Regions from separate parts of the Agrobacterium sp. 22-221-1 genome, predicted to be linked through region 1. Evidence: predicted binding sites of a transcription regulator. Region 1 holds the regulator's gene; the other holds the start of a gene.
The links. The regulator LexA, encoded in region 1, represses DNA repair genes until DNA is damaged. The targets are predictions, from matches to a motif close to TGTTCNNNNTGTGTTCNG.
Positions count from the first base shown of each region.

Region 1 (13,010 bases):
TATGGCCTTCGCACCGCCATTGCCGAACGCATCCGCAACACCATCGGCGGCGATGCCGGCGCTTTTGCCGCCTCCATCGTCACCGATGAGAGACAGGCCATATCCGCCGAAACAATGGAAGCGTTGCGGCTCTCCGGCCTTGCCCATATCGTCGCCATATCCGGGCTTAACATGGCGCTGGCGTCGGGCATATTCTTTGTGGGGCTGAGGCTTGCCTTCAGCCTTTTTCCGGCATTTGCACAGCGCTGGCCCGTGAAGAAGATTTCGGCTTTCGCCGCGCTCTTGATGACGCTTGCTTATTACCTGATTTCAGGTTTTGCCGTTTCCGCCGAACGCGCCTGGCTGATGATGTCGGTGATGCTGATCGCGGTGCTGTTCGATCAACCCTCGCTCAGCCTCAGGAATGTCGCGCTTTCCGCTTTGGTCATTCTCGCTTTTTCGCCCTCGGAAATCATGGGCCCGAGCTTTCAGATGTCTTTTGCCGCGACCATCGCGCTCGTCGCCTCCTATGCCGCCTGGAGCCGCTGGCGTATCGATCGCGAGCGTCTGTTCATCGGGCGCAAACCGGCATGGATGACGGTGGCGCAAACGGCGGGCGCCATCATCGGCGGTGTCATCACGACGTCGCTGATAGGCGGTCTTTCGACGGCGATCTATTCGGTCGAGCATTTTCAGCGTGTCACCACCTATGGACTTTTCGCCAATCTGGCCGCCATGCCGCTGATGTCGCTGATTGTCATGCCTTTCGGCCTTGTCGCCATGCTGCTGATGCCTTTCGGGCTCGACGCTCCGTTTCTGAAGGTCATGGGATACGGCATGGCCCTCGTCATCGAGGTTGCGCAGGAGGTGGCGTCCTGGGGCGGAAGCGCTGCGACGGGGCGGCCTCACGGGTGGTTTCTGGGGCTCGCCTCGGCTGGTTTTCTGCTGCTGACTTTGCTGCGCAGCCGGCTTGCGCTTCTGGGCATGCCGCTTCTATTCCTCGCCTTCGGCCTGTCGTCCGCCACGGCCTATCGCGATCCGCCCGATTTGCTTGTTCACGAGGATGGCGAGCTAGTGGCGCTGCTGGAGGACGGCAAAGCCTACACGACGAAGGCTCAGCCGCAGGGTTTCGTTTATGGCCAGTGGCAAAGGGCGCTGCTTTTGCCGGAACAGCCTGTGCCGCCGGTCTTTCTCAAGACCGAGGCCACGGCAAAAACCGTGGCTTTGGCCTCGAAGGCGAAGCTTGATCCGCAAGAGATGAGTGCAGTTGCACGGCAGATGACAGCGGCCCTGAGAGACGCCGAGCCCAGCGTTTTCACTTGCAGCAAAGGCATATGGTGCGTTACGCGCGCGGGAAGCGGCGAATGGATCATCGTTCTGGAAGACGGCCGCTTTGCCGGAAAGGCTTGCGATATTGCCGATATCGTTATCGTCTCCCGCAGAACGTCCTTTTCCCAATGCCGCTCGGGCGCACTTCTGCTGAACCGCGATATCCTGCGGCGGATCGGTTCGCTGGAAATGGACTTCGCCGGCAACGATCAGGCAGGGGTGGTCGGCAGGCTGCGCGCCGCAATCGCCGGCATGGACAGGCCCTGGAGCGAACATCGCTATTACGACTGGAAAAGCGGCCGTTTCGATCACGACGTGCCCGATGCCGTCATGCGGTTGCTGGCGGCATCGCAATAGAGCGCCGCCAGCATGGACCGTCAGGCCTTGATGCGCAGATCCGCGGTCAATTCGCCGATCCCGCTAATTTCCTCTTCATGCGCCGCATCGCGCCAGACTTCCTTCAGCCCGGCCTCGTACCATTCGCGCATGGCGGGAAGGGCGAGCAGCCGGTCGCAATAGGCTCTCGCTACGGGCGAAAGTTCCGCGCCATAAGTCTGGAAACGAAATGCCACCGGGCAGAAGAAGGCATCGACCGCCGTGAATTTCTGGCCGGCAAGAAAAGGCCCGCCGAATTTCGCGAGGCCTTCGCTCCACAGCGTATCGATGCGCTTTATATCGGCCGCAAGCCCGGTATCGCCACCCTTCGGTTTTACGCGAATGCCGACCGACATCGGGTAGAGATTGCGCAGCGAGGAAAAGCCCGCGTGCATTTCGCTCGCTGCCGACCGTGACCAGGCCCTTGCCTGCTTGTCGCTCGCCCAGACGCCCTGATGTCTTTCCGCCAGATATTCGGCGATCGACAGCGATTCCCAAACCGTCACGCCCTCATCGACAAGGCAGGGCACCTTGCCGGTCGGCGAGAAGGTGGAGAAGGAAACGCCTTCGCCGAAGGGAACGAGTTTTTCATCGAAGGCGATGCCGAGCGTACGCATCAATACCCAGGGCCGCAGCGACCATGAGGAATAGTTCTTGTTGGCGATATAAAGATCGTACATGACGTGTTTCCCCGATATGACGCGCATTTCTATACCGACGGATGGCCCTTGGAATATTGCAAATAATCCATGGCTCCCATAAGCCGCATTGATGAATGGGAATGTGAGGGCAGGGAGAAAGAAAGAGGCAAACTCGCGTCACCGCCCGGAGACGAGAACGAAACGCACCCTCTCTTTACTTCCGCAGAGCCGCATTGTTCCTGGGAACAATCCAAGATGCCTCAAAGGGAGCGTCATCCTCTCGATGACGCCCCTAGCGAAAAAAGGCGGGGTGCCAATTAATGGTAGCGGCGGATCAGACCAACCAGCTTACCCTGGATTTTCACCCGATCCGGTCCGAAAATACGGGTCTCATAGGCGGGATTGGCCGCTTCCAGAGCGATGGAGGCTCCCTTGCGGCGGAAACGCTTCAGGGTAGCTTCTTCATCATCCACCAGTGCTACGACGATATCGCCCGGATTGGCCGTATTGCCGTTGCGGATGATGACGGTATCGCCATCAAAAATGCCGGCCTCGATCATCGAGTCGCCCTTGACTTCCAGAGCGTAATGTTCGCCCGAGCCGAGCATGTCGACCGGCACGGCCACATCATGGGTGTTGTTCTGGATGGCGGAAATCGGCACACCGGCGGCGATGCGGCCCATGACCGGCACGGTGACGGCGCCACCGAGATCATTGGCCGGCGCCTTGGGGGCAGGGGCCGGCTCCGGCGTCTTCGGCTTGCCGAGGCTGCCTTCAATGACGCTCGGCGAGAAGCCGCGCTGCGGCCTTGCACCCGGCGCATAGGCCTCAGGCAATTTGATCACTTCCAGCGCCCGCGCCCTGTTAGGTAGCCGGCGAATGAAGCCGCGCTCCTCGAGTGCGGTGATCAGCCGGTGGATGCCGGATTTGGAGGCAAGATCGAGTGCGTCCTTCATTTCATCGAAGGAGGGCGGCACGCCGGACTCTTTCATTCTTTCATGAATGAAGAGAAGCAATTCCTGCTGTTTGCGCGTGAGCATGAGGAAAACACCCTTGAGAATCGTCGTTGAAGTCGCGAAACAAATACAGAACGAACACTATATGTTCCATATGTGTTCCGCAATCCCCTAAAATTTCGTGAAGGGTGCATCGCAGATCGTGATTTGATCGTCGAAACCATGAACAAAGCAGATTGAACGATGTAAGCGGCACATCTTGAATACTAAAACCACCGACCGGGGAGACCCGGCCGGTGGTTTCTGGCAGCCGTTTGCTACGGCTCTTATGTTAGTAGATCGTGAGGGCAGGAATGAAGCTGACCGCGATGAGAAGCAGCATCGCCATGGTGAAGAACGGCCACAATTCCCTCGTCGTTGCGCCGAGCGGCGCTCTGGCTATGGAGGACGAGATGAAGAGCGTGGTGCCGATCGGTGGCGTATAGAGCCCGATACCGAGATTGATGACCATCATCATGCCGAGCTGCACCCGGTCGAGCCCGATCATATCCGCAAGCGGCACGAAGATCGGTCCGAGCAGCAGGATCGACGGCGGCAGATCGAGCGGCATGCCGATGATCAGCATCAGGATGTTCATCATGAGAATGATCAGGATCGGGTTGGAGATATTCTCGGCCACCCAGGTGGCGAAATGCTGGGGCGCCTGATCGAAGGTAAGCACCCAGCCCACCGCCGCACTGCCCATGATGACGAGCATGACGACGCCGGTTGCAGAGCCTGCCTCGACGAAATTGTCGCAGAAACGCTTCCACGTCAGATCGCGGTAGAAGAAGATGCTGAGCACGAGCGAATAGACGACAGAAAGAACGGCCACTTCGGTCGGCGTTGCAAAGCCGAAGCGCAGGCCGAGGATGATCAGGATCGGCAGAAGGATCGCCGGCAGGCTGCGGAATGCAAGTAGTGCCAGATCGCGCTTGCGAAAGCTTTCGTCTCGCACCGCATAGCCCCGCCGCACGGCAATGGCCCAGCAGACGAAGATGAAACCGACGGCCATGAGCAGGCCCGGCAGAATGCCGGCGATGAACAGATTGGCGATGCTGACGCCGCTGACCAATGAATAGAGGATCATCGGGATCGACGGCGGGATGAGCACATCGATGACCGCCGAGGTGGCATTGTTGGCCGCACAGAGGGGAGCGGGGTAGCCCTGGCGCTTCTGCCACGGAATGAGCACCGAACCGAGCGCGCTCGCATTGGCGACCGCCGAGCCGGAAACGCCGCCGAACACGACCGAGGAAATGACGGTGGTGGAAAGCGGGCCGCCGCGCCAGCGCTGCATGGCCTTGGAGGCGAGTTCCAGAAGCTGGGTTCCGAGTTTGCCGCCGAGCATCAGCGTGCCCGCGAGCATGAAGAACGGCAGCGCTAGCATCGGGAAAGACTGCGTCTGGTCGTAAACCTGCTGCGCCACGATCGAGAGCGGCACATAACCGTTCCACAGTACGGCGACGCCCGCAGAGATGATCAGCGCATAACCGACCGGAACCGCAATCATCATGAGAATACAAAATGCAATGATCATCACGATGGTCATAGCGGCATCTCCTCGGTTGCACCGTGCGGACGGGCATGCCAGCCGCCGGAGAGAATGCGCAGGCTCGCGGTTGCGGTGGTGACCGAGACCAGTGCTGCGCCGAAGGCGATGGAATAATATCCGATGCTGTTGGGCAGTTGCAGCACAGGGCTGATTTCCGCGCCGGCGATCTCGGCGACGACAAGCGCCTGCTGCGCGAGAATGACGAAGCTTGCGACCGTCACGAGATTGGCGAACAGCAGAACCGCCACCTTGCCGCGTTCGTCGAACTTGTCATAGATCCATTCAACCGCCATATGCGCGCCGCTCTGCGCGGCAAGGGTAATGCCGGCGACGATGAACCATGGAAACAGCATGGTCGGCAGTTCTTCCGCAAAATCCAGCCCGCCGGATGTCGATAGATAGCGGACGATGACGTTTGCGGTCATGATGACCGTGAGCAGAATGCCGGTTGCCACGATGATGATGCGGCAGAGGATGGCGATGAAACTGTCAACGCGATTGGCGGCGGACAAGGCTCCTTCGAGCATTGGCGCATCTCCTGAAAACTGAAACCGTATGAATGTCGGCGTGAGCGAGGCTCCCGCCGATCCTGTCGGTGGACATGAAGGTGAGGCCGGGCGGCTTGAACCGGCCCGGCATCCTGATCATTAGCCTTTGGCGGCCTTTTCCAGCTCGGCGACGAAATCGCCGAAGGGCTTCTGCTTCCATGTCTCCAGCACCTGCGCGGTCGCTTTCGCGAAAGCGGCGTGGTCGATGTCTTCCACCACCTCGATGGCGGCATTGGCCTTGAAGGCGGCCAGAGACGCGCTTGCCTTTTCCGCCGAGAGTTTGCGCTGAAGCGCGCCTGCCTCCTTCGCAGCCGCCTTGACCGCCTCGAAATCCTTGCCCAGCCGCCCCTCGGCGAATTTGGACATCAGGAACGGGGTGGATTCCCATTTATGGGCGGTGAGGCTGATATGCTTGTTGACCTCGTAAAGCTTGGAGCTTTCGATATTCACCAGCGGATTTTCCTGCCCGTCGACGACGCCCTGCTGAAGCGCGATGTAGAGTTCGCCGAAGGCAATCTGAACCGTCGCCGCATCGAGCGCCTTGAAAATATCCATGGTCATCGGGTCGGCGGGGGTACGGATTTTCAGGCCCGCGACGTCCTGCGGCTTGGTGATGGCGTGTTTGGAATTGGAGACATGGCGGATGCCGTTGTCCCACCAGTCGAGCGGCACGATGCCGACCTTCTGGAAACGCGCATCGAGCGATGCGCCGACATCGCCTTCGAGTACCTTGATCGCCTGATCAGCGTTGCTGAACAGGAAGGGCAGGCCGAGCGCCGCGAGTTCTGGAACAACGCTCGAAACCGGACCCTGGCTGTTGGCGGTGAAATCAAGCGCCCCGGTGCGCAGGCTGGTCAGCATGGCGGCGTCGCTGCCAAGCGTTTCCGAACCGGCGACATTGATCGCCACGCGGCCTTCGGTTTTCTGGGCAACGAGTTCCGCGAATTTCGCGGCCGCGATCGTGCGCGGATTGCCGGGCGCCGCGCCATGGCCGAGCGTCAGCGTCGTGGCGGCCCGGGCGTTGCGGGCTGTCGTCAGAATGGCCGGCGCCGCCAGTGCCAGACCGGTACCGGTCAGGAACATACGCCTGTTGATGGAAATACTCATTTTTCTCCTCCCTGGATTTAAACACCCTCGGCGTTGTCCGATCACGCGGATAACGCGCTCCACTCCCTTGAAACCGCCGGCTCCCTCCGGCTGATTCCGCACCATGTTTGAGTTTCAGCCTTTAGACCGAACCGCGCGGTACTTCAAAACTTTCATTCTCCAGCCACGCCCTTGCGCGCGCCACGATCATCGCCGTCGAGATACCGTAGCGGTCATGCAGGGTGGGCAGCGCGCCTGCATCCAGAAAGGCATCGGGCAGGGCGATCTGCCGCAAGCGCGGCGCCCGGCCGCTTTTCATCAGCGCCATTGCCACGGCCTCTCCAAGGCCGCCGATTTCGCTATGGTTTTCCGCCACGATGACCAGACGATCAGCCCGGTCCACTTCCGTGAAGATCGAGGCGGTATCGAGCGGCTTGATGGTGGGGGAATGCAGCACGGCACAGCCGACGCCCTCCTTTTCAAGCAGGGCAGCCGCTTCGAGAACCCGCATCGTCAATATGCCGGACGATATGAAAAGGACCTGCGCACCATCGCGGATAAGCTTCGCCTTGCCGAGTTCGAACCGATAGCCATATTCTTCGAGCACCACCGGCACCTGGCCGCGCAGCAGGCGCATATAGACGGGGCCGTTGTAATCCGTAATGGCCGGCACCGCGCCTTCTATGTCGGTCGCGTCGCAGGGATCTACGATGGTCATGTTCGGCAGCGCGCGAAAGATCGCCAGATCGTCGGTTGCCTGATGGCTGGGGCCGTAACCCGTCGTCAGGCCGGGCAGGGCGCAGACGATCTTCACCGGCAGGTTTTCCTCGGCAATCGCCATGGCGATGAAATCATAGGCGCGGCGGGCGGCAAAGACCGCATAGGTGGTCGCGAAGGGCACGAAGCCTTCGCGCGCCAGACCGGCGGCGGTGCTCATCAAAAGCTGCTCGGCCATGCCCATCTGATAAAAGCGCTCGGGAAAGGCTTTGGCGAAAATATGCAGGTCGGTATATTTGCCGAGATCGGCGGTGAGGCCGACAATATCCTCGCGTTCCTTCGCCAGCTGAACAAGGGCGTGACCGAAGGGAGCAGGGCGTGTCGGCTGGCCTTCGGCGGCGATGGAGGCGATCATCGCCGATGTGGTGAGGCGCTTCTGCGGGGCTGCTGCACTCATTGCGGCCGTCCTTCTTCAAGGGCGTCGAGCGCCAGCTTCCATTCATGCGCTTCCACGCGAATGAAATGGGTGATTTCGCGGTTTTCGAGAAAGGGCACGCCGCGGCCCATCCGGGTATCGAAAATGATGGCGCGCGGCCTGTCATCGGCAAGTGACATGGCGATATCGAAGGCCTCGCGAACCTTGTCGATATCGTTGCCGTCCACCCGCTGCACATGCCAGCCGAAGGCCGCGAATTTGGCGTCCACAGGTTCGGAGGACAGCATCTCGCGGGAAGGGCCGTCCGCCTGCTGATTGTTGAAATCCACGAGATTGATGAGATTGCCGAGCCTGTGATGAGATGCGCCCATGGCGGCTTCCCAGGTGGAACCTTCGCCCAACTCGCCATCCGACATCAGGTTGATGATGAACCGTTCTGAATTCTTGCGCTTGAGGCCGAGAGCCATGCCCACGGCAATGCCAAGCCCATGGCCGAGCGATCCGCCAGTGATCTCCATGCCAGGCGTATAGGAGGCCATGCCGGACATGGGCAGGCGCGAGCCGTCGCAGCCATAGGTCTCCAGCTCGTCTTCCGGAATGACGCCCGCCTCGATGAGCGCTGCGTAAAGTGCAATCGCATAATGGCCGATGGAGAGCAGAAACCGGTCGCGGCCTTCCCAGTGCGGATCGTCCGCCCGGTAGCGCATGGTGTGAAACCAGGCCACCGCCAGAACATCGGCAATGCCGAGCGCTTGGCCGACATAACCCTGTCCCTGCACCTCACCCATCAAAAGGGCGTTGCGCCGGATGCGCCAGGCACGTTCCGCCAGCGATACATTCGCCAACGCCGCTTCCTTCGTTGCATCTGCGTGCCGATATCCCTGAGCCATGGTTTCCTCCTCCCGGTCAGAAAAATCGAAGCCGGCTTCCCGGCTTCGACAGGTGGTTTTCAGTGAATGAGCATTCCGCCATTCACATCGACAACCGCGCCGGTGACGTAGGAGGAGAGGTCCGAGGCGAGGAAAAGATAGATATTGGCGACATCGATGGCATCGCCGAGACGGTTGAGCGGAATTCCCTTGAGAATGTCGCGGCGCATGTCGTCGGTCAGCTTGCCGCCGGTAATGTCGGTCTGGATCAGGCCGGGAGTAACGGAGTTGACGCGAATGCCGTCGGGTCCGAATTCACGCGCCATGGCCTTTGCGAGACCGAGAACGCCCGCCTTGGCCGCCGAATAATGCGGGCCGCCGAAAATGCCGCCGCCACGCTGTGCGGAGACCGACGACATGCAGGCAATCGAGCCGCCGCCATTGTCGCGCATATTGGGAATGAAGGCCTGGCTGAAATTCAGCACACCGGTCATGTTGACATCGACGATGCGCTGCCAGTCCGCGCCGGTAATGTCGAGCGTCTTCACCGGCTGGGTAATGCCGGCATTATTGATGAGGATATCGATTTTGCCGAAAGCGGCGATGACTTTTTGCGCCGCCGCCTCGCAGGAGGCACGATCCGCCACATTGCCGCCGACGCCGAGATGCTCGCCGCCATCCACTTTTTCAAGCGAGGCCGCGGCTTCGATGCTACCGGCTTCATCGAGATCCACGATGGCGACGCGGGCGCCGTGGCGGGCGAAAAGTTCCGCCGTGGCGCGGCCGATGCCACGCTTGCTGGCGGCGCCTGAAATAACCGCGGTCTTTCCATTCAACAACATAAGCAATCCTCCCAAGCCGGGCGCCGGCTTCATACGCTTGACGGCGGTGCTCCCGACCTGCCGCCGCATCCAGTCCTGCGACGAATACAGCCTCGATATTGCAGATGGGCAGAGGGCGCTTCAAACGCGAAGTTTACATCATCTCATGAATCTGCTTCAGTAATCGAATGTTGAACGGCATTTCACTCACCTCCATCCGCGCCTTCGAATCCGCCGCCCGGCTCGGCTCATTCCGCGCCGCAGCCGATGAGCTCAACCTGTCGGCGAGCGCCGTCAGCCATGCTATCGTCAAGCTCGAAAGGGTGCTCGGTACGCCGCTTTTCGAGCGCACCACGCGAACCGTGCGCCTGACTGCGGCGGGGCAGACGCTTCTGACACATGCATCGAACGCCTTTGAGGAGTTGCGGCAGGGCATTGAGGTGGTGTCCTCCAACCGCTCCCATCTTCTGCGCCTGCATTGTGCGCCCAGCTATGCGGCGCAGGTATTGTCTCCGCGCCTGCCGCAATTCTTGAACGCCAATCCGGGCATTGAGGTGCGGCTGGCGGCCAGCACGGCCTATGTGCGTTTCGTCGATGGTGAATTCGATGCCGATATCATCTATGGCGAACCGCAGGGAGACGATCTCATCATCATTCCGCTGGGCAGAGAGCGTGTCACGCCGCTGTGCTCGCCGGCGCTCGCGGACGAGATCAGGACACCCCGCGATTTGAACCGGCAATTGCTTATTCGAAGCGACAACAAACGTCTGCAATGGCCGGACTGGTTCGAGGCCAATGGGCTGGGCAAGCCGCCCATTCAGGCCATGAGTTTCGACCGCAGTTTCCTCGCGATCGATGCCGCAGCCAATGGCGTCGGTGTGGCGCTGGAATCGACACGGCTTGCCCATCGCGAGATAAAATCCGGGCGGCTGGTTGCGCCCTTGAGCGGCGCGACGCAGGACCTTCACTATGTCGGCCATTATCTCGCCTATCCCAAATCCGGCAGCCAGCGCAGGCTGGCAAGACGGTTTGCCGACTGGCTGATCGAAGACCTGCAGGACCCTGCATTTGAATAGGAATGCGGCTGTTACGTGAATTGAATTCACTGGCGCGTTAATTTTTTCCGCTTGCTCACGAGCGGACCTCTCCGTCATTTTCCGGTCGGAATAATGAGGTTGCAGCGTGATCGGCATCGTCCCTTCGGCTGCGGCTCAAGGGGAGGATTGCATGAAAGATCGCATCATATCGGCGTCCGGCGCGCCATATGACGGCTATGGGCGCGAGGAGATGCTGGAGAGCATCGCCAGGATCGGTTTTCGCCATGTGGAGCCTGCCTTTATCGTCGGTTACACCGAACCATTCGACGAAAGCGCGTTCCTGCCGGCTGAAATGGCCTCATGGCGCCGCTCGCTGAGCGATGCCGGGCTCGGCTGCCATGCCATGTCGTCGCATATCGATCTTGGACTGGACGATTCCGTAGAAATTTTCACCGGCAGAATGGCTTTTGCGGCGGGAATCGGCGCGAAGGTAGTCGCCACCAATGCCTCGGCCCGGCAGCGCGAAGACCGGTTCCTGCGCAATATCGAGGTGCTTCTGCGCCGTGCCGAGGCCTTCGGCATCGTGATCGGACTGGAAAATCCCGGCGATGGCAGCGACAATCTTTTCAACATCGCGCAGGAGGGCATCGCGCTCACGCGGCGTTTCGGCTCCCCATGGCTGGGGCTGAATTATGACGCGGCCAATACCGCGTCCCATCGTCCGCAACTCAAAAATTTTGCCGATGACGCGGTGGCGGCGCTGCCCGCCTCGGTTCACGCACATATCAAGGATGTGAAGCACACGCCGGAAGGCTGGTTTTTCGTGCCGGTGGGCGAGGGCGATATCGATTGCGACAAGCTGCTCGGTGAGATTGCCAAAAAGCCGGAGATGCCGATCAGCATCGAGTTTCCAGCGCGCCTTCACCGTCGCGCGGATGCCCAGCCGGTAAGGCGTATCAGCCCCGCATCGCTTCGGGAAATAGAGCAGGCTCTGACGGTTTCGCTTGACGCGGTCAAAAGAGGATTGGCCGGGAGCGGAGCCGAAAGCTCGGCCGCTGTCGCCTGAGAGGCGGCCCGAGAAGCGGTAGGGGCTGGCGTAGACGGCATAAAGGAGGAGAAGAATGCAGAGATTTGTGAATAACCCCGACGAGGTGGTCGAGGATACGGTGAAAGGCTTCGTCAAGGCCCATCGCGACATCGTGCGCCTTGCGGAAAATCCGCGTGTCGTCGTTGCCAGGGGCGCGCCGGTCGCCGGCAAGGTCGGCGTGGTCACGGGCGGCGGCTCGGGCCACGAGCCGGCCTTTATCGGTTACACTGGCCGCAACATGCTGGATGCCGTCGCCGTCGGCGAATTGTTTTCATCACCCACGGCCAAGAGCTTTCACGACGCCATCCGCGAGGCTAATGGCGGCAGGGGCGTGATCTTGCTCTACGGCAATTATGCCGGCGACAATATGAATGTGAAGATGGCGACAAAGCTCGCCGCCAAAGACGGCATCGAGATCGCAACCGTCGTCGCCAATGACGATGTGTGTTCCGCGGCCCCGGACGAGCGTGAGAAACGCCGCGGTGTCGCCGGCGAAATCTTCATGTGGAAGATCGGCGGCGCCAAGGCGGCAAGCGGCGCTTCGCTGGAGGAGGTGCGGGCAACCGCCCAGAAGGCCATCGACAATTGCCGCTCCATCGGCGTCGGTCTCGGCCCCTGCACCCTGCCGGCGGTCGGCCATCCCAACTTTCAGATCGAACCGGGCACGATGGAAGTGGGCATAGGCCACCATGGCGAACCCGGCGTTCGCGTCGAGAAGCTGAAATCCGCTGCTGAGGTGGCGAAGGACATGTGCAAGATCGTGCTCGACGATCACAACCTGCCGGCTGGCAGCGAGGTGGCGGTGCTGGTCTCCGGGCTTGGTGCGACGCCCGTCAACGAACTCTACATCCTCAACGACACGATAGAATCCGAGATTTCGGCGCGTGGCCTGAAAATCCACAAAACCTATATCGGCAACTATTTCACGTCGCTTGAGATGGTGGGCGCGACTTTGACCGTGATGGCGCTGGATGACGAGCTGAAACCGCTGCTCGATGCCGAGGCGCTTTGCACCGTTATGCTGTGAGGAGAAAATTCATGCAGTCTTTTCAGAACGCCAAGGCCGGCGATATCGTTCTCTCCATGGCCGAAAGGATCATCGAAAACCGCGGCTATCTCAGCGAGATCGACGGCAAGATCGGCGATGGCGACCATGGCGTGAACATGGCCAAGGGATTCGGCATGGCCGCAGACCGGCTGAGAGGGCAGGACGCCTCGCTTGCCAAGGCGCTCGATACGCTCGGCACGATCCTGATGACGGAAATCGGCGGCTCCATGGGGCCTCTTTATGGGGTGATGTTTACGGAATTCGCCGAGAAAATCGAAAATGCCGACGTTATTGATGCACTGTCCTTCAGCAGAATGCTGCATGCCGGCCTCGAAGGCGTCAGTTCCATCGGCTCGGCCAAGGTGGGCGACAAGACGCTGCTGGATACGCTGGTGCCGGCCGTTACGGCATTCGACACCGCCACCTCCTCGGGCGCATCATTCCACGATGCCGCCGCAGCCCTTGTCGCTGCCGCCGAAACCGGCAG
Region 1 covers NZ_JBNWCL010000001.1:374,054-387,063, forward strand. The annotation lists gene ACQZ5N_RS01865 (ComEC/Rec2 family competence protein) at 1-1,665, shown strand, start outside; gene ACQZ5N_RS01870 (glutathione S-transferase family protein) at 1,686-2,363, opposite strand; gene lexA (transcriptional repressor LexA) at 2,642-3,364, opposite strand; gene ACQZ5N_RS01880 (TRAP transporter large permease subunit) at 3,612-4,871, opposite strand; gene ACQZ5N_RS01885 (TRAP transporter small permease) at 4,868-5,401, opposite strand; gene ACQZ5N_RS01890 (TRAP transporter substrate-binding protein) at 5,522-6,529, opposite strand; gene ACQZ5N_RS01895 (transketolase family protein) at 6,651-7,682, opposite strand; gene ACQZ5N_RS01900 (transketolase) at 7,679-8,551, opposite strand; gene ACQZ5N_RS01905 (SDR family NAD(P)-dependent oxidoreductase) at 8,611-9,372, opposite strand; gene ACQZ5N_RS01910 (LysR substrate-binding domain-containing protein) at 9,540-10,427, shown strand; gene ACQZ5N_RS01915 (sugar phosphate isomerase/epimerase family protein) at 10,579-11,454, shown strand; gene ACQZ5N_RS01920 (dihydroxyacetone kinase subunit DhaK) at 11,510-12,502, shown strand; gene dhaL (dihydroxyacetone kinase subunit DhaL) at 12,514-13,010, shown strand, end outside.

Region 2 (8,240 bases), on a different contig from region 1:
AAGGAAGCGGTTTCCTTCTGTGAGCGCCATGACCAGTTCCTGCGGCCCGCCAATTATCCGGATGGTACGCCGGGCAAGGGCTCGGGCATTTTTTACGCTCGCAACGGCGCGCGCATACTGGTTGCCAACATCATGGGCCGGGTCTTCATGCATCCGGAACTGGACGATCCCTTCAAGTCGGCGGAAAACATTCTTGCCGCCTGCCCGCTGAAGGAACAGGCCGACGCCATCATTTTCGATTTCCACGCGGAAGCGACCAGCGAAAAACAGTGTTTCGGCCATTTCGTCGATGGGCGCGCTAGCTTCGTCGTCGGCACTCACACCCATGTTCCGACCGCCGATGCCCAGATATTGAATGGCGGAACCGCCTACATGTCGGATGCCGGCATGTGCGGCGACTATGACAGTTCGCTTGGCATGGAGAAGGAAGAGCCGATCAACCGCTTCATTTCCAAAATGCCGAAGGGCCGTTTCGAGGCAGCGAGCGGACCTGCGACGATCTGCGGCGTCGGCGTTGAGATTTCCGACCGAACCGGACTGGCGGAAAAGATTGCGCCGCTGCGCATCGGGCCGCGGCTTTCGGAAACCCTGCCGTCCTTCTGGGTTTAATCTTCCCCGACGCGTTCACAATGACGAGAGTGTGAGCCTTCCGTTGCTCTTGTAACTGGACGCTCGCCAAAACCTGTCCCATCCTCTCAGCTTCGCAAGTTCAGGGGAGTGGCGTGATGCTGCGCGTGCTAATGCTTGCAATAACTGGGCTGATCGCCTGTTCGGGAGCGGCCTTCTCCCAGACGGCGAGCCGTCCTCCCGTCAGCCAGTGCCAGGCGATCGCCAGCAACATTCCGGGCGTCATGTTCGCGAGCTTCAATCCGCCGGGTGTTCAGCTGGCGCAAGCTGCGGCAAAGGAAGAGGTGAAGATCAGCTTCATCGGCCATTCCACCTATCTGATCGAAAGCCCCGGCGGTGTGACCATCGCCACCGATTATAACGGCGTCTATCGTCCGCCAGTCACGCCGACGGTGGTGACGATGAACCGGGCGCATTCGACGCATTTTACCCTCAGTCCGGACCCGGCCATTCAATATGTGCTGCATGGCTGGAGCGATACGCCGGGAGAAAAGGCCGAGCACAAGGTTCTGGTGGGCGATGTCTATATCCGCAATGTCGCAACCGATATCCGCAACCGCTGGGGCGATTACGAGTCCTTCCAGGAGAACGGCAATTCCATCTTCATCTTCGAGGTTGCCGGGCTGTGCATCGGCCATCTCGGGCATCTGCATCATGAGTTGACGGATACGCATTATGCCGAGATCGGCCGTCTGGATGTGCTGATGGTGCCGGTGGATGGCGGGCTGACCATGGGTGCCGACAGCATGAGCCGGGTGGTCAAGCGCCTGCGCTCCGCGCTTATCCTGCCGATGCACCGCACCGGCCCGCCGCTGGAGCAGTTTCTGACGATGTTCGGCGAAAGTTTCCGTATTGCCTATGCGACCGATCCGGTGATCCGCGTTTCGATGAGGAACCTTCCCCGCCAGCCGCAGATACTGGTGCCGAAAGGCATGTAGCATGGCGACGGGCGAGGAAGTCCGGGGAGAGCCGTTTCTCAGGCAAAGGTGAGATGCTGGCGAACGCCGACGTCAGGGGTCTTGTCATCTGACATGTTCGCCTTGGCGATTTCCCAGCCGAATTTCAGCGTGCTGTCCGTCGAAGCCCAGATATCGGCATCGTCGACATGCAACGCCAGCATGGTCAGTTGCGGGTCGCTTTTGCCGTGCTCGTACCATGCCGCCGTGACGGAGTTCCAATATTCGTCGATCTTGGTTTTGTCATCGCGCGCTTCGAGGATGCCTGAAAGGCAAGCGTGGTAGTCATGGTCCTTGCCCACCACGCAGAAATGCGCCCGGGAGCCGGATTTCAGCGATTTCACCAGATCGGTGTCTTTTTTGGAGAAAAACCAGATGGTGTTGGTCTTGGGGTCAGCATGAGGCGCCATGGGCTGCATGTGGTTGTGCAGTCCCTCCAGCCCGAGCATGCCGGCATGGACGGAATTGATCTCGTCCCAGAGCTGGCGGGCCGGTGCTTCTCGTGCTTCAGTCAGGCTGACCATATGTTTTCTCCTTCGGGTGTCATGCTGCGACGGAGGAAAAATGCCCTGTTCCGCCGCGTTCATGATCAGAACGAAGAGCGGATAAATCAGTTCCTTCTGTTGTTGCGGCAAGAGAAAGCGCTTGCGGGGTTGAATGGCGCGGCTATCGCACTTATAAGGCCCGCAATCTCCAAATTACGACAATCAGGTTTTCCATGGCTGGTCATTCACAGTTCAAGAACATCATGCACCGCAAGGGCAAGCAGGACTCCGTGCGGTCCAAAATGTTTTCCAAGCTTGCGCGCGAAATCACCGTTGCGGCAAAGACGGGCATGCCCGACCCGAACATGAACCCGCGCCTGCGTCTGGCGATCCAGAACGCCAAGGCCCAGTCCATGCCCAAGGACAACATCGAGCGTGCGATCAAGAAGGCGTCCGGCGCCGATGGCGAGAACTATGACGAAGTCCGTTACGAGGGTTACGGCCCGGGTGGCGTTGCCGTCATCGTCGAGGCCCTGACCGACAACCGCAACCGCACCGCCTCCAACGTTCGCTCCATCTTCACCAAGGCCGGTGGTGCGCTTGGCGAAACCGGTTCGGTCTCCTTCTCCTTCGACCGCGTCGGCGAAATCTCCTACAAGGCTGAAGTCGGCGATGCCGACAAGGTCATGGAAGCCGCCATCGAGGCCGGTGCCGACGACGTCGAATCTTCCGAAGATGGTCACACCATCATCTGCGGTTTCGAAGCGATGAACGAGGTTTCCAAGGCGCTGGAAGGCGTGCTGGGCGAAGCCGAAAGCGTCAAGGCCATCTGGAAGCCGCAGAACACGGTGCCGGTGGATGAAGAAAAGGCGCAGTCGCTGATGAAGCTCATCGACAATCTCGAAGACGATGACGACGTGCAGAACGTCTATTCCAACTTCGAAGTGTCCGAAGAAATTCTCGCCAAGCTTTCCGCCTGACGTCTCATATTTCAAAAAAAAGCCCCGGTAGCGATCCGCTCCGGGGCTTTTTGTTTAGGCGGCCTTCTTTATGGAGGTCCGCACGTCGGCAAAAATCTCCACGGATCGCAGCCGCTTTTCGATGTCATGGATCGGCATGGAAATGATCAGTTCATCCGCCTGCGTTTCCGCCAGGAAACCGTCGAGATGGCGCTGGATCGTCTCAGGCGAGCCCACAGCTGCGAAACGCAGCGTGTGTTCGACAGAGAAACGCTCCATCTCGTTCCAGTAATCGTCCATGCTGTGCACCGGCTTCGGAAACTGCGTGCGCACGTTGCGGCGCAGGTTGACGAATTGCTGCTGCGACGAGGTGAAGAGATGTTGCGCCTCCTCGTCCGTATCGGCGCTGACCCCCATCACACCCACCATCACATAGGGCTTGTCCAGCACTTCAGAGGGCTGGAAGCGCTCGCGATAGATATGGATCGCTTCCATCAGCATATCGGGCGCGAAATGCGAGGCGAAGGAATAGGGCAGGCCGAGGGCTGCGGCGAGATGCGCGCTATAGGTGCTGGAGCCGAGCAGCCAGATCGGCACGTTGGAATTCATGCCCGGCACGGCGAGAATGGCCTGATCCTGCTGCGGCGGGCCGAGGTAACGCTGGAGTTCAACGATATCGTGCGGGAAGTTTTCCGCGCCGGCATCGAGATTGCGGCGCAGCGCCCGTGCCGTGCGCATGTCGGTTCCGGGCGCACGGCCGAGACCGAGATCGACACGGCCGGGAAGCAGCGCCGCAAGCGTGCCGAACTGTTCGGCGATGACGAGCGGGGAGTGGTTGGGCAACATGATGCCGCCGGAACCGACGCGGATATGTTTCGTCGCCGCGCCCACATGGGCGATGACGAGCGATGTCGCCGCACTGGCAATGCCCGGCATGCCGTGGTGCTCCGCCAGCCAGATGCGGTTATAGCCGTGTTCTTCGGCCTTGATCGCCATTCGGCGGGAATTTTCAAGCGCCTCGCTGACGCTCTCGCCTTCGCCGATGGGCGAAAGGTCGAGAATGGAAAAGGGGATCATCCGACGCTCCTGCGAAATTTAAATCTTTGCTGCGGATGTAAGGCGCGTGTCCCGATTTACCAGTGAAGTCGCGCAGAATTGAAGGATGGTTCAAAAAAATTGGGCCTCCGAAGAGGCCCATTTCTTTCTCAGCCTGCCCGCCGAATTTGTCGGGCGTTGTGATGGCCTGCCGCATCCCGGTCGGAAGCCAGCGTGAATTGTCCAAGCCTGCCATCCATTTCACCCGCTTCGGAGGCGAGATTGTGAATGGCGGCCGTCGTTTCTTCCACCATGGCGGCATTCTGCTGGGTCATGGTGTCGAGGCTGGCGACGGTGCTGTTGATTTCCGAGAGCGTGTGCGCTTCCTCGCGGGTGGAGTCCATGATCTCCTCGATGCGCGCGCTGATGGTCTGCACATGCTTGCCGATGCCGGAAAGCGACGTGCCTGCTTTTTCCACCAGCGCCACGCCGGCGGAAACCTCGTCGGTGGAGCGCTTCAGCAGACTGGTAATCTCCTTTGCGGCCGCCGCCGAACGCTGCGCCAGTTCGCGCACCTCCTGCGCCACGACCGCAAAGCCTTTGCCGGCTTCGCCCGCACGGGCTGCCTCCACGCCGGCATTGAGGGCGAGAAGATTGGTCTGGAAGGCGATTTCATCGATGACGCCGATGATCTGGTTGATCTGGCGTGATGAGGTCTGGATCGCCTCCATGGCGGCGATTGTCTGCTCCATCACGCGGCTGGATGCCGTGGCCTCCGCACTGGCGTCGTGGGCGATCCGCGTTGCCTGTTCGGCGCGTTCGATCTGGTCGCGGACGGCCTCTGTGATCGCCTTGATGGCGCTTGCCGTTTCGGTGATGGAGGCTGCCTGCCGCTCGGTGCGTTCGGCGAGCTGATCGGCTCCCACCCGCATCTCCTCGGAACCGCCACGAACGGCGGCGGAGTTGCCGCCGATGGCCTGCATGGTTTCGCTGAGCCGGGAAAGCGCCGTGTTGAAGTTATGGCGCAGGCTTTCGAGATCGTCGGGGAAGACGGTTTCGATACGATAGGCGAGGTTGCCGTTCGCCAGCCGGTCGAGACCTTCATCCAGGGAATGCACGACCATCTGCAGAGTGCCGGCCTCGGCCTCCCGTTCCGCAAGATGCGCGCGGCGGGCCGTTTCGGCTTCCTCCCGCGTGCGCGAAGCGGTTTCTTCCATCTCCCGCTGCAGGATGAGCTTTTCACGGAAACTACCGAGCGCCTGCGCCATGCGGCCGATCTCGTCCTTTCGGTCCTGATTGCCGATCTCCGCATCGAGACGGCCTGCGGCCACTTCGCCGGTCAGCCCGGCAAGCTTTTCCAGCGGTGCAAAGAGACGCCGCGCGAAAAAGGCCGTCGCCGCGCACATGGCCGCCAGAACGCAAAGGCCGATCACGGCAAGCGTGCCGGCAATCGAAACCGAGCCCGCATTCAATTCGCTGCGCAGCATGCTTTCCACCGCGAGATATTTTTCCCCGGCGAAGGAGAAGGGGCGGGCATAGGCATTGGCCTCGCCATCCGCACGGTCGATCTTGGCAATCGTCATGCCCGTCGTATTCAGCGCCTGCCCATGGAAACCATAGATTGCCGGATCGAGGCCGACCAGCCTGTTACCCTCCACGCCGATAACCTTGCCATCGGCGGAAACGATCGCGGATTGTTCGGAACTGCCGGCCGTCACACCCTTCGTGAGGATCTGGCTGAAGACCTCTTCCTTGACCCGGAAGAGGACGATGCCCTTGAAAGCGCCGAACTTGACGACCGGAACGCCGAAATAAATGCCGGCCTCTTTCGTGGCGGCATCAATGCGCAGGCCGGAGAAGCTGGTCTGCGCCACGTCGTTCACGGCCTTTTCGGCATTCGCGGCACCGCGTGCGAAAGCCGCGCCGAGGCCGCTTTCCGCCCAGGCGCCGCCTGCGACGGTTTCCCCGAAAGCCGATCCTTTCAGGTAAGAGTAATAGACCGTGCCTGCGGGATCGATGAAGAGAACGTCGCTGAACGGCGTTCCCTGCAGATAACCGCCAATATCCGTCTGGGTTTTTTCATGGGTGGAATAATAAAAGCCGCTCGGGCTTTCCGGCTTGATCAGCTTTTCCTTTTCGCCGAAGGGGTTTTCCTTGACGAAGACGCGCTGCAGTTCCGCCTTCGCGTCGCCGGAGTTCTTCTGCACGGTCGCCCAGCCGCTGCGCATGGAGACGACAGCCATTTGCAGGGATTCGATCTTGGCAATGGAATCCGCCTGTGTTTTCAGCTGCTCAAGACGCTCCTGGAGCATGTCGCCGCGAAAGACGAGAATGCTCTCCATGGATTTCGACGCCTGTTCTTCGAGAACGCCGCTGCTGCTCTGATAACCGAGAAGTGTCAGAGCCCCGGTCGAGATCGCCATAAGCGCCAGGAAAATCGCCAGCACTTTGGTGGATATGGAATGAAAACGGTTCAGCATGGCCGATGCAGCCCCCAATGCCGGATCAGTTCCCGCGCCAAGCATGTGGCGCCACCGGATGGCTGATATGGCTCAAATATTATGCTGCGGATCATCATGTCCGCAGCTCCCCTTTTTTGATTTTGTGGGGGAACAATGCGGTACGCGGTTTAAGCAGAGGTAAATGCTGCACTGCAAATTTGATGAATGTTGTCGTTTTGTTCACTTATCGCTGGCAGGGTCGCAGCCGGAAAGATAAGGTGCCTCATGCAAAAGACGATTCGAATCATCGGCATTGACCCCGGATTAAGGCGCACCGGCTGGGGGGTGATCGACACCCTCGGCAACAGCCTGCGGTTTGTCGCCTCCGGCACGGTGACGTCGGACGGTGATATGGATCTGGCCTCGCGGCTCTGCCAGCTGCATGACGGGCTAGCTGATATCGTGCACAGCCACCAGCCCGACGAGGCGGCGGTGGAGCAGACTTTCGTGAACAAGGATGCGGTTGCGACCCTGAAACTCGGCCAGGCGCGCGGCATCGCCATGCTGGTTCCGGCGCGCGCTGGATTGCCGGTCTTTGAATATGCGCCGAACGCGGTGAAGAAGGCCGTCATCGGCGTTGGGCACGGCGAAAAGCAGCAAATTCACATGATGCTGAAAATCCTGATGCCGAAGGCCGAATTCAAGGGTAACGATGCGGCGGACGCGCTCGCCATCGCAATCTGCCACGCCCATAATCGCGGCGGTGACAGGATGCGGCGACTGCTGGCGGCCGGTTGAATATTTAAAGTCTCATTGCAGCGGGCGGCATCATGATCGGAAAACTGAAAGGCAGCATCGAGGAAATCGGCGCGGACTATGTGCTGGTGGATGTGCACGGCGTCTGTTACGTCGCCTATTGTTCGGCGCGCACGCTGTCGAAAATCGGCTCCGTCGGGGAAGCGGTGGTGCTGTTCATCGAAACCTATGTGCGTGAGGACCAACTGAAGCTCTTCGGTTTTCTATCGGCGCTGGAGCGGGAATGGTTCAACCTGCTGCAGAGCGTGCAGGGTGTGGGCTCGAAAGTGGCCTTGGCCGTTCTTTCCACGCTGTCACCCTCCGAACTGGCCAATGCCATTGCGCTACAGGACAAAACGATGATCTCACGCGCGCCGGGCGTCGGGCCGAAGGTGGCGGTGCGTCTTGTGACCGAGCTTCGCAACAAGGCGCCGGCCTTCGCAGGAGAGGCTTCCGCCTCGATCGGCCTCAAGCAGGAGCTTGGCGAAGGCGTCGCATCCGCACCGGTGGCGGATGCCGTTTCCGCGCTCACCAATCTCGGCTATTCGCGCGACCAGGCCGCCAATGCGGTTGCCGCCGCGCTGAAGAACGGCGGGGAGGGCGGCGACAGCGCCAAGCTGATCCGGCTCGGGCTGAAAGAGCTTTCGCGTTGATGCGCTTAATGCTAAATTCCTTACAATGGGTGAAAAGTAAGAAAAGGGCAGCAGCATGGGCTTTCAGGTGACAATCACCTCCAAAGGGCAGATGACAGTTCCCAAGAACGTGCGCGAACAATTGAAAATCAAGCCTGGCGACAAATGTTACGCCTGGGTTCGTAACGGGGAGATGATCGTGGTCCCTCGCAATAAATCTCTTGCCGATCTGGCAGGAATTCTCGGTAAACCCCCGAATGGCAAAAAGCTTACCGTCGAGCAGATGAATGACGCGATTGGTGAGGGAGCC
Region 2 covers NZ_JBNWCL010000003.1:228,719-236,958, forward strand. The annotation lists gene ACQZ5N_RS06745 (TIGR00282 family metallophosphoesterase) at 1-609, shown strand, start outside; gene ACQZ5N_RS06750 (MBL fold metallo-hydrolase) at 723-1,565, shown strand; gene ACQZ5N_RS06755 (pyridoxamine 5'-phosphate oxidase family protein) at 1,604-2,107, opposite strand; gene ACQZ5N_RS06760 (YebC/PmpR family DNA-binding transcriptional regulator) at 2,302-3,048, shown strand; gene ACQZ5N_RS06765 (LLM class flavin-dependent oxidoreductase) at 3,103-4,104, opposite strand; gene ACQZ5N_RS06770 (methyl-accepting chemotaxis protein) at 4,233-6,542, opposite strand; gene ruvC (crossover junction endodeoxyribonuclease RuvC) at 6,789-7,301, shown strand; gene ruvA (Holliday junction branch migration protein RuvA) at 7,334-7,951, shown strand; gene ACQZ5N_RS06785 (AbrB/MazE/SpoVT family DNA-binding domain-containing protein) at 8,007-8,240, shown strand, end outside.
Region 2: a site for LexA is predicted at 6,730-6,747, ahead of ruvC (crossover junction endodeoxyribonuclease RuvC). Genes of this name have one in related genera too.